DNA from 3 places in the Nonomuraea sp. NPDC050202 genome. Region 1 is predicted to be linked to each of the others. Evidence: riboswitches for the same ligand, from Rfam matches in the RefSeq annotation. Region 1 holds a riboswitch; each other region holds the start of a gene.
What was found. Region 1 has a riboswitch for thiamine pyrophosphate ahead of AB0I79_RS01970 (FAD-dependent oxidoreductase). Riboswitches for the same ligand answer to the same signal wherever they lie in the genome.

Region 1 (3,861 bases):
CGGGCCGTCAGCACGGCCTCGCCCGCGGTGAAGCAGCCCGCCGTGTTGGGCAGCACCTTGATGTCGCGCTCGCGCAGCACGTCCAGCACGGAGCCGCGGGCGCCGGGATCGAGCCTGCGCATCGCCACCGTGGTCAGCTCGGTGCCGGACGCCACCAGCGCCTGGTCGAGCACCTCCAGCGAGGGCGCGCCGCCTGTCCCCATGATGAGCCGGGAGGAGAACTTCTCCCCGGCTATGATCAGATCATCCACCTTGCACCGCCGTCAGAACCTCCACGCGGTCACGGTCGCGCAGCGCCGTCGTCTCCCAGGCGCCGCGCGTGACCACCTCGTCGTTCACGGCCACGGCCACTCCGGTGGTGGCCGAGGTCAGCGTATGTACGGCCTGCGCCACAGTCGTGCCGTCGGCCACCTCGTGGGTGGAGCCGTTGATGACAACAATCATGAAATTTCCCGAAATCTCCCCGGCGCGCACAGCGCCGCCAGTTCGCTCTCCTCGCCCAGCAGGATCGCGGTCGTGAGCGGGGCGAGCAGCACGCCGCCCCGGTGGTGCCCGGTCGCGTACGCCAGCCCCGGCGTCCCGCCCGGGCCGATCAGCGGCAGGTTGTCCGGCGTCCCCGGACGCAGCCCCGCCACCACGTCGGCGACCTCCAGCTCGGTGACGCCCGGCACCAGCTCCCTGGCGTCCCGCAGCAGCTCGTAGAGCCCGCCGGCCGTCACCCTGGTGTCGAACCCCATCTCCTCCTGCGTGGCCCCGACCACGAGCTCGCCGTCGCCCCGGGGGACCAGGTAGACGGACGAGCCGTGCACGGTGCCGCGTACGCACCGGCTGAGCAGCGGCTGCGGCGAGCGCAGCCGCATGATCTGCCCCTTGACCGGCCGCACCGGCACCTCGGCCAGCTCGGCACTCCACGCCCCCGCCGCCAGCACGACCCGCTCGCCCCGCACCTCGGGGGGACAGGCGTCCCGATGGGTGGCGTCCCGCCCGGTGGTTGCCCGCCAGGTGGTCTCCCGGCCGGTGGCGTCGCGGCGGGTTGGGCCCCGCCGGGTGGCGTCCGGGTCGGTCATGTCCGGGCCGGTCGTGTTCGGGCCGGTGGTGTACGGGTGGGCCGGGAGGTCTTGGCGGCCCGGGCCGTCCTCGGAGCCCGGGGGAGCGAGGCGGACCCCCACGACCCGGCCGCCCTCGTACAGGAGCTCGGTCGCCCGGGCCCGCACCAGAGGGACGTCCAGCCGTTCCAGCGCGGCCAGCAGGGCCGCCGTCACGCGGCGCGGGTCCACCCACGCGTCGCCGGGCGCCAGCAGGCCGCCGCGGACGGAGGGGGCCAGCATGGGCTCCAGGCGGCGGCACTCGCGCCCGGTGAGCCGCTCGACCGGCAGCCCCAGCTTCTCCATGTACGCGGCCAGCTCGTCCAGTGCCGCCATGTCGTCGGCCCCGAACGCCACGTCCAGCGTCCCGTCCGCCCGCAGGTCCAGCCCGCGCACCTCGGGGAACCGCAGCCCGTCGCCCGATCCCGGCCCGCCGCCGGATCTCGTGCCGGCACCCGATCCCGGCGCTGAGCCTGGTCCCGCCGCTGAGTCTCGTCCCGGCATCGCGCCCGATCCCGGCACTGCGCCTGGTCCCGGTCGGGCGCCTGGTCCCGGCCCGGTGTCCCCGGCCAGGCCGGCGTCGGCGGCCAGCTCGGCGGCGAAGGCGGGCCAGCGGCGCAGCGAGGCCACCCCCAGCCGCAGCAGTGGCGCCTCGGTGTAGGTCACCTCGCTGACCGGGGCCAGCATCCCCGCCGCCGCGTACGAGGCCCCCCTGCCGGGGGCCGGGTCGACCACGGTGACGGGCCGCCCCGCGCGTGCCATCCGCCAGGCCACGGAGAGCCCGACGACCCCGCCACCCACGATCACATCCACTTGCGCTCCCTTCGCCGGCATGATCCGGATCAGGTGTCTTGCGGTCGAAGGCCCGGCAAAGCCTTCCTCTCAGCCCGGTTACGGCCGGACTCCCGCGCGTCTTACCCGAACAGCCTACGGCCTCGGTGCGACGTCCGAGCACGCCCCCCGTTATGGTCATCACCGTGAACCATGTCGTGGTGGTGGGAGCGGGCCTGGCCGGAGTGCGTACGGTGGAGGCCCTGCGCGGGCGCGGCTTCACCGGCCGGATCACGCTGATCGGGCAGGAGCGGCATCGGCCCTACGACCGCCCGCCGCTGTCCAAGGCGGTGCTGAAGGGCGAGGCCGACAGCAGCTTCGTCGACACCGACCTCGACGGGCTCGGCGTCGAATTCTGGCCGGGCGTCGGCGCCAAGTCGCTGCGCGCGGGCGTCGTGGAGACCACCGAGGGCGAGGTCGCCTACGACGGCCTGGTCATCGCCACCGGTGCCGACCCGATCCGGCTGCCCGGCGACGGCCCCCAGCACGTCCTGCGCACCATCGACGACGCCCACGAGCTGCGCGCCATGCTCGTCCCTGGCGCCCGGGTCGCGATCATCGGCGCCGGCTGGATCGGCGCCGAGGTCGCCACCGCGGCCCGCCGCGCCGGTTGCGCGGTGACGGTCGTCGAGTCCGCCCCCGCTCCGCTCTCGACCGCCGTCGGCGCCGAGCTCGGGGGGCGCACGCTGCCCTGGTACGACGGCATCGACCTGCGGCTGCGCACCATGGTCGACTCCGTGGACGAGGGCGGCGTGCGGCTGGTGGGCGGCGAGTTCGTCGAGGCCCACGTGGTGGTCACCGGCATCGGCGTGCGCCCGGCCGTCGAATGGCTCGCCGACGCCGACATCGACCTGCACAACGGCGTCGTCACCGACGAGCACCTGCGCACGTCGCTGCCCGGCGTCGTCGCGGTCGGCGACTGCGCCGCCTGGTGGTCGCGCCGCTGGGGGACCAGGCTGCGGGTGGAGCACTGGGACACCGCGCTCAACGCCCCCGAGGTCGCCGCCGCGACGCTCCTGGGGGAGGAGGCGGTGTACGACCCGGTGCCGTACTTCTGGTCGGAGCAGTTCGGTCACATGCTCCAGTACGCCGGCCACCATCCCGCGGGTGACCGGCTCGTCTATCGCGGCGAACCCGAGGGCAAGTGGTCGGCCGTGTGGCTCGCCGGCGACGGCACTCTGGCCGCTGTGCTGGCCGTGGACCGGCCCCGCGACCTCGTACAGGGGCGCCGGCTCATCGACGCGGGCGCGCGCCTCGACGCGGAACGCCTGGTAGATCCACAAGTACCCCTACGGGATTGTGTTGTTTGAGCAAGCACGGCATGTGGTAGTTGTGGTTTCGTGACGCTTTCTGTTGCACAGATCGACCGGGAGACCGACCAGCTCGTTGACGAGTGGCTCACGCTCCCCGAAGTGGCCTCGCGCCTGGATCTCCCGATCGGGCGGGCCAAGCAACTCCTCCGGGACCACAAGCTCCTCGGCGTGCGCCGGGGCAGCGGCGGGCCGCAGGTGCCCGCGGTGTTCCTCGATGGAAAGGACGTGATGAAGGGCCTGCCCGGCACACTGACCGTGTTGCAGGACGCCGGCTACGACGATGTCGAGTCGCTGCGCTGGCTCTTCACCCCAGACGAGTCCCTGCCAGGGTCGCCCATCGAGGCGATCAAGGCCGGCCGTCACACAGAGGTCAAGCGGCGTGCCCAAGCCCTCGCTTTCTGAGGCCCGCCTCTATCTCTGCACAGACGGCCGCCGCGACCGCGGCGATCTGGCAGAGTTCCTCGATTCGGTGCTGGCCGGGGGCGTGGACATCATCCAGCTGCGGGAGAAGGGCCTGGAGGCCGGCGAAGAACTCGCGCTCCTCGAAGTCTTCCGCGACGCCTGCGACCGGCACGGCAAGCTGCTGGCCGTCAACGACCGGGCGGACATCGCCTACGCCGCCCGGCCCGACG
Region 2 (3,861 bases), on a different contig from region 1:
CACGGGCTGGCGGCCAAGGACCTCAAGGCGGAGAAGAAGTCGGGCCTGCGCGTGCACAACCGCGCGGGGCAGTCCTGCGACGTGTGCGGCGACACGATCAGGGAGGTCTCGTTCGCCGACTCGTCGTTGCAGTACTGCCCCACCTGCCAGACAGGCGGCAAGCCACTGGCCGACCGCCGCCTGTCCAAGCTGCTCAAGTAGCGCTCAGCACCTGCTCCTCGGCGGGCTTGCGGGCTCGCGCGCGCAGGCCGGCGACGGCGATGACGGTGGCCAGCAGCGTGGCCGTGACGGGCACCACCAGGGCCGTGCGCATCGCCTCCAGTCCGGCCTCGGCGCCCGTCGCCGCGCCCAGGGCGGCCACGTTGACGGCGGTCACCATCGACAGGCCCAGGGCCGCGCCGAACTGGAACGAGGAGTTGATCAGGCCGCCGGCCAGGCCCTGCTCGTGCTCGGCGATGCCGTCCGTGGCCACGATCGTCAGCGGGCCGTAGACGAAGGCGAACATCAGGCCGATCAGCAGCATCGACGGCAGCATGGCCGCGTACGTCCAGTCCAGGCCCACCCCGAGGAACAGCGCGTACGCCAGCAGCCCCGACACCAGGCCGCCGAGCACGACCTTGGCGTTGCCGTACCGGTTGACCAGCCACGGCGTGAGCGTGGGGGCCAGCACCACGTCCGCGGCGGCCGCCAGCAGGGCCAGCCCCGTCTGGATGGTGGACCAGCCGCGCAGCTCCTGCAGGTAGAGCGTGATCAGGAACTGGAAGCCGAAGAACGAGGCCGTGAGCAGCGCGGCCATGACGTTCGCGCGGACCAGCGGGCCCGAGCGCAGGATCCCCAGGCGGACGAGCGGGCTGGCGGAGCGGCGCTCGACGGCGACGAAGAGCGCGAGCAGGGCCAGGCCCGCGGCGAAGGCCGCGGCCGTCAGGAGCGGGCCGTCGGAGGGGTGTTCCAGGCGGACGACGCCGTAGACGAGCAGGATCATCGCCCCGGTGATGCTGATCGAGCCCGCCACGTCGAAGCCGCCCGTAGCCGCCGGGCGCTCCCCCTGATCCTTGATCAGGGGGATGGCGGCGATCAGGATGACCAGCGCCAGCAGGACCGGGGCGAAGAACACCCAGCGCCAGCCGATCGCGGTCAGCAGCCCGCCGATCACCAGCCCGAGCGCGAAGCCGCCCGCGGCCGTGCCCGCGTAGATGAGCAGGGCCCTGTTGCGCTGCGGGCCCTCGGGGAAGTTCGTGGTGATCAGGGACAGGCCGGCGGGCGTCATGAACGCGGCGGCCACCCCGGTGACGAACCTGGCCACCAGCAGCACCCACCCCTCGTCCGCGAAGCCGCCCAGCCCGGAGAACAGCAGGAACACCACCAGCCAGAACAGGAACATCCGCCGCCGCCCCAGCAGGTCGGCCGCCCGGCCGCCGAGCAGCATGAAACCGCCGTAGCCGAGCACGTACGCGCTCACGACGCCGCTCAGCATGCCGGTGGACAGCCCGAGGTCGGCCCGGATGGACGGGAGGGCGACGTTCAGCATCGCCACGTCGATGCCCTCCAGGAAGATGGCTCCACACAGAACGATCAGTACGCCCCAGGTACGGGCGGTGACAGGCACAACAAGCCCCCGGTTATGAATAGGCAGTCGGTTATCTCTTGTAACCGCCCACATCATGCGACAGCATGAAATCTCGTGGAAGACGGCACTTTCAGATCACTCAGTTACTGCGAAGGCACCGTGGACGACGACTACGACGCGCGCCAGTGGGACGTGCGGGAGGACTGCGAGGTCCGCCAGATCCTCGACCGCATCGCCGACAAGTGGTCGCTGCTGGTGATCGCGCTGCTCGACTGCCAGAGCCTGCGCTTCACCCAGCTCCGCCGCGAGATCGACGGCATCAGCCAGCGCATGCTCAGCGTCACCCTGCGCCAGCTCGAACGCGACGGCCTGGTCACCCGGACGGTCCACCCGGTCGTGCCGCCTCGCGTGGACTACGCGCTGACGCCGCTCGGCCGGACGCTGCACCAGACCATCAAGTCCCTGGTCACCTGGACCGAGCAGCACCAGGAGGAGATCATCGCGGCGCGTGCCGCCTACGACGCGCGGCGCGAGATGATGGAGTCATGACCGTTCCTGAGATCGAGGCCACCGCCGTTCCCGCAGACGCTTACCTGCTCGACGTCCGCGAGCAGGACGAATGGCTGGCCGGGCACGCGCCCGAGGCCGTGCACATCCCCATGACCCAGATCCAGGGCCGGGTCGACGAGGTGCCCGCCGACCGCACCGTCTACGTCGTCTGCCGGGTGGGCGGGCGGTCCATGAACGTGGCGGCCTGGCTCAACCAGCTCGGGCGCGACGCGGTCAACGTGGGGGGCGGCATGCAGGCGTGGGAGTCCGCGAGCAAGCCGATGGTCAGCGAGACGGGGCAGCCGCCGTACGTGGCCTGAACCCACCCACTATGGCGGTTCAGCCGCCATTGAGGCATGATGAGGGCGCAAACTACAGATCGTCGCGGGAGCTCGGGGTGCCGGGCTGAGAGGGCAGCTACCTAGCCGCTGCCGACCGCCTGAACCTGTCCGGGTAATGCCGGCGTAGGGAGTGTGCGATGACGCATGTCGCCGACGAAGTTCCGCTGACACTCGAAGGCCGGCCGCCGAAGACGCTGGGCGTGCTCGACCAGGGCGCGCTCTGGGCGAACCTCGGCGTCAGCCTTCTCGGCTTCTCCGGGGCGATGTTCCTGGTCAACCCGCTGGGCAACGCCCCGCTCAGCCTCGCGGCGGCGCTCGTGGCGACCGTGGTCGGCAGCCTGATCGGCACGGCGATGGTGGGCCTGTCGGCCGTTCCCGGGACGCAGACGGGGCAGCCTGCGATGGTGCTGCTGCGCGGGCTGTTCGGAGCGAAGATCTCCTACGTGCCGACGGTGCTGAACATCGTGCAGATGCTCGGCTGGGGCGCGTTCGAGCTCTGGGTGATCGCCATGGGCGCCGGCGCGATCTTCCCCGCGGTGCCGTACGCGGTGTGGGTGATCCTGGCGGGGGTGCTGACCACCGCGCTGACGATCTGGCCGCTCGGGTCGATCCGGGTGCTGCGCCGGTACGTGACGATCGGCGTGATCATCGCGATGGTCTGGTTCACCTGGTTCTTCCTGCGGCAGGCGCCGGCGCAGGAGGGCGGCTCGTGGACCGCCTTCCCCGCCGCGGTCGACTACGTGATCGCGCTGTCGGTGTCGTGGGTGCCGATGGCGGCCGACTTCGCCCGGCACTCGCGCTCCACCGGCGCGGCCTTCACCGGGGTGGTCGGCGGTTACACGCTGGCGCAGGTGGCGTGCCTGGGGCTGGGCGTGTACGCGGTGGCCATCGCGGGCAACGCGGACGCCGTGTTCGGCACGTTCGTCGCGGTGCCGCTGGGGGCGCTGTTCTTCGCCATCCTGGTGCTGCGCGAGACCGACCAGTCCTTCGCCAACGTCTACTCGACGACGGTCTCGCTGCAGAACCTGATGCCGCGCGTGGACCGGCGCGCCTTCTCCGTCGCCATCGGGGTGCTCACCGTCGTGATCGCCCTGCTCGTGGACGTGACGTCGTACGGCGCGTTCCTGGGCGTGATCGGGGCGGTGTTCGTGCCGATGTTCGCGGTGCTGGCCGTGGACTACTTCCTGCTGGGCGGCGCCCGCCGCTGGAACACCGAGGAGAACGCGCCCTCCCGCTGGTCGATGCTGGTGCCGTGGGCGCTGGGCTTCGTGGCCTACTGGCTGACGACCTCGACACCGACCGTCGCGGCGTGGGACGGCTTCTGGGCGGGCGTGCGCGAGGCCATCGGCTTCACCCGGCAGGTGTGGATGAACGGCGCGCTGGGCGGCGCGCTGGTGGCCGCGC
Region 3 (3,861 bases), on a different contig from region 1:
CAGCGCCGTGCCGACGTCCTGGTAGATCCAGAAGCACGGCAGCACCGCCGCCGCGATCACCGGGTAGGGCGCGGTCAGGGCCGTGGCCTGCAGGTACGACGAGTACGCCAGGCACGTAGGCGAGGTGGGGCCCTTGGCGTCGAGCTCTTCGATGTACCCGGCGTGCAACATGCGCTCGGCCGCCAGCGCCGTGTGCGCGCTCTGCGCCCAGAACGCCGCGTCGTCCGCGGCGCTGGCCCGGACGGAGGCCGTGGCCAGCGCCTTGGAGAACGCCTCCAGATAGCGGGCGTCCTGCACCATGTAGAACCCGGACCGCTCGCGGTCGAGGGTGCCGTCGCCGAGGGCGGTGATGAAGGGGTGCTCGTGGACGGCGCGCATCAGCTCGGCCGTGCGCTGCCAGACGTCGTCGCAGAACATGTCCTGTGCGCTCACCAGATGGCGTGGAAGTGGTGGACAGGGCCGTGACCGTGGCCGACGTGCAGGCTGTCGGCCGCGCGCAGCGCCTCGGTGAGGTACGCCTTGGCCGCCCGCACCGCGCCCGCCCAGTCGTCGTGGCGCGGGCGCAGCGCCGCGATGGCCGAGGACAGCGTGCAGCCCGTGCCGTGCGTGTTCCTGGTGTCCACGCGGGGCGCGGCCAGCTCGATCGTGCCCTCCGGCGTCGCCAGCACGTCCACGCACGTGTCGCCGTCGAGGTGGCCGCCCTTGAGCAGCACCTGGCGCGCGCCCAGCGCCCGCAGCCGCTGCGCCTGGTCGTGCATCTCCGCCAGGCTCGCGGCCGGCTTCTCGCCGAGCAGGTCGGCCGCCTCCGGCAGGTTGGGGGTGATCAGGTGCACGCGGGGCAGCAGCGTCTCGCGCAGCGCGGCCACCGCGTCGGCGGGCAGCAGCCGGTCGCCGCTCTTGGCCACCATGACGGGGTCGAGCACGACGTACGCGGGCCGGTAGGTGTCGAGCGCCGCCGCCACCGCCTTGATCAGCGGCGCGTTGCCCAGCATGCCGATCTTCACGGCGTCGGCCGGCACGTCGGTCAGCAGCGTGTCGAGCTGCTGGGCCACGAACTCGGCCGGCACCTCGTGGATGCCGGTCACGCCGGTGGTGGTCTGCGCGACCAGCGCGGTGACGACGGTCATGCCGTACGCGCCGAGCGCGGAGAAGGTCTTCAGGTCCGCCTGGATCCCGGCGCCGCCGCTGGGATCGGTGCCCGCGATGGACAGGACTTTGGGAACAGCGCTCACGGCTGTGACGTCCCTTCGCTAGTACGAGCTAGATCAGGTTCGACGGGTGTGATCTCAGCCCGGCCCTCCGGGCACCCCGCGTCAACGGCCTACTCTAACAGGCGTCGTTGTTGACCACACGTTCGAGGATCGGCATCGTAGGGCGGGTGGCCGCTGATGAGACGCGTGACGGGGTCGATCTGACCAACCTGGACCAGCCGCTGTTCGACGGCGCCGACGCCACCAAGCGCGACCTGGTCGACTACCTCGACGCCGTCCGCGACCGCATCATCCCCGTGCTGCGCGACCGCCCGCTCTCGGTCGTCCGCGTGCGCCCGGGGCAGGCGCCGTTCATGCAGAAGAACCTGCCCAAGTACGCCCCCGACTGGGTGCGGTCGGTGTCCATGTGGGCGGAGGCGTCGCGCAGGCAGGTGACGTACGCGTTGTGCGACGACAGGAAGACGCTGCTGTGGTTCGCCAACCAGCGGGCGGTGGAGTACCACCCGGCGCTGTTCGCCGGCGAGCACGCCACCCACCTGGTGCTCGACCTCGACCCGCCCGAGCACGACGACTCCTTCTCGCTGGCGGTGCGCGGTGCGCTGCTGGTCCGGCAGGCCCTGGAGGACATGGGGCTGGCGGGCGCGGTGAAGACGAGCGGCGCCAAGGGGGTGCACGTGTTCGTGCCCGTGGTGGCGGGCACGGCGATGGACGACCTCGCGGCGGCCACCCGGGCGCTGGCGGCGCGGGCCGAGCGGCTGGACCCGACGCTGGCGACCACGGCGTTCATCCGGGAGGACCGCGAGGGCAAGGTGTTCCTCGACTCCACCCGGGCGGGCGGGGCCACGGTGGTGGCCGCCTACAGCCCGCGCATCCGGCCCGGCGTGCCCGTCTCCTTCCCGCTGGCCTGGTCGGAGCTGGAGCGGGTGTCGCCGCGGGACTTCACCGTGCGCACCGCGCCGGGGCTGCTGAAGGACGCCGACCCGTGGGCCGAGCACATGCCCGGGCCGCAGCGGTTGCCCGCCGACCTGATCGAGGAGGGACACACGATCCCGATCGCCCGCGTGCAGGCGATGCACGAGGGCAAGCGGCGCGCCCGCGCCCGGCGCGAGGAGTGATGTCGCATATTTGCGACAATAGTGGGTCTTCACGCTGATTCTTCGCCGGGTTACGTTCGGGCAGCGGCGCCTCGGGGGGAAAGGCCGCGTTCCTGGTAACCCATGGGGGGACCTGCATGCGAAGAATCATCACCGTCCTGATCGCCGTCCTCGCCTTACCCCTGGCCACGGCCGTGCCCGCGCAGGCGGGCGGCCTCGACGACGCCTTCGCCAAGGTGCTCGTCAAGAAGGTCAAGGGCACCAACGTCAAGAAGCATCTCGACGCGTTCCAGGCCATCGCCGACGCCAACGGCGGCAACCGCGCCGCCGGCACTCCCGGCTACGACGCCTCCGTGGCGTACGTCGAGGGCAAGCTGCGCAGGGCCGGCTACAAGGTCACGCGCCAGCCGATCAACTACGTCGAGAGCTGGAGCGAGAACAGCCCGCCCGTGCTCGACCTCACCGCGCCGACCGCGAAGTCGTACGTGCCCAACGACGACTTCTTCACCTTCCAGCCCTCCCCGGCCGGTGACGTGACCGCCCAGGTCCAGGGCGTGGACCTGACCCTGCCGCCGGCCCCGGCGCCCAGCTCCACCAGCGGCTGCGAGGCCTCCGACTTCGCCGGGTTCGTCCCCGGCCGGATCGCGCTCATCCAGCGCGGCACCTGCCCCTTCGTCAACAAGGTGATGAACGCGGCCCGGGCCGGAGCGTCCGGGATCATCGTCTTCAACGAGGGCCAGCCGGGGCGCACGGACGCCTACGCGCTGGACATCGGCGAGTGGCGGGCCGGGATCCCCATGGTGTTCGCCGACTTCGCCGTGGGCAACGAGCTGGCGGCCACGCCCGGCGCCACCGTCCGGCTCAAGGTCGACGCCAACCTCGTGCTCGGCACCAACGACAACGTGATCGCCGAGAGCCGCTTCGGCGACCCGCGCAACGTCGTCATGGTCGGCGCGCACCTCGACAGCGTGCCGGAGGGGCCGGGCATCAACGACAACGGCTCGGGCAGCGCGGCCATCCTCGAGATCGCTGAGGAGATGGCCCTCGTCCCGACCAAGAACAAGGTGCGCTTCGCGTTCTGGGCGGCCGAGGAGATCGGCCTGCTCGGGTCCGACCAGTACGTCGCGGCCCTGTCGGAGGCGCAGCGCGACCGGATCAGGGTGTACCTGAACTTCGACATGATCGCCTCGCCGAACTACGCGTACAAGCTGTACGACGGCGACGACTCGGACGGCGCCGGCTCGCCCGCCGGACCGCCCGGCTCGGCCGAGATCGAGGAGCAGTTCGAGGCGTTCTTCGGCTCCCGGTCGCTGCCGACCGTGGGCACCGACTTCGACGGCCGCTCCGACTACGGGCCGTTCATCGCCGTCGGCATCCCGTCCGGTGGCATCTTCACCGGTGCGGAGGGCATCAAGACGCCGGAGGAGGCGGCGCTGTTCGGCGGCACGGCCGGCGTGGCGTACGACGTCTGCTACCACCAGGCGTGCGACACGATCGCCAACGTCAACGACACGGCGCTCGACGTGGACTCGGACGCGATCGCGGACTCGGTCGCC

Region 2: linked by a shared signal. The riboswitch ahead of AB0I79_RS19280 (cytosine permease) and the one ahead of AB0I79_RS01970 (FAD-dependent oxidoreductase) in region 1 are both predicted to bind thiamine pyrophosphate.
Region 3: linked by a shared signal. The riboswitch ahead of thiD (bifunctional hydroxymethylpyrimidine kinase/phosphomethylpyrimidine kinase) and the one ahead of AB0I79_RS01970 (FAD-dependent oxidoreductase) in region 1 are both predicted to bind thiamine pyrophosphate.

What each region holds. Positions count from the first base shown of each region.
Region 1 is NZ_JBFALF010000001.1:380,255-384,115, forward strand. It holds gene AB0I79_RS01960 (thiazole synthase) at 1-203, opposite strand, end outside; gene thiS (sulfur carrier protein ThiS) at 244-444, opposite strand; gene AB0I79_RS01970 (FAD-dependent oxidoreductase) at 441-1,898, opposite strand; TPP riboswitch at 1,888-2,004, opposite strand; gene AB0I79_RS01975 (FAD-dependent oxidoreductase) at 2,063-3,226, shown strand; gene AB0I79_RS01980 (Rv2175c family DNA-binding protein) at 3,257-3,631, shown strand; gene thiE (thiamine phosphate synthase) at 3,609-3,861, shown strand, end outside.
Region 2 is NZ_JBFALF010000006.1:82,106-85,966, forward strand. It holds gene AB0I79_RS19260 (DNA-formamidopyrimidine glycosylase family protein) at 1-201, shown strand, start outside; gene AB0I79_RS19265 (MFS transporter) at 194-1,606, opposite strand; gene AB0I79_RS19270 (helix-turn-helix domain-containing protein) at 1,727-2,116, shown strand; gene AB0I79_RS19275 (rhodanese-like domain-containing protein) at 2,113-2,436, shown strand; TPP riboswitch at 2,491-2,605, shown strand; gene AB0I79_RS19280 (cytosine permease) at 2,595-3,861, shown strand, end outside.
Region 3 is NZ_JBFALF010000036.1:108,936-112,796, forward strand. It holds gene AB0I79_RS50680 (TenA family protein) at 1-432, opposite strand, end outside; gene thiD (bifunctional hydroxymethylpyrimidine kinase/phosphomethylpyrimidine kinase) at 429-1,232, opposite strand; TPP riboswitch at 1,226-1,321, opposite strand; gene AB0I79_RS50690 (ATP-dependent DNA ligase) at 1,379-2,326, shown strand; gene AB0I79_RS50695 (M28 family metallopeptidase) at 2,443-3,861, shown strand, end outside.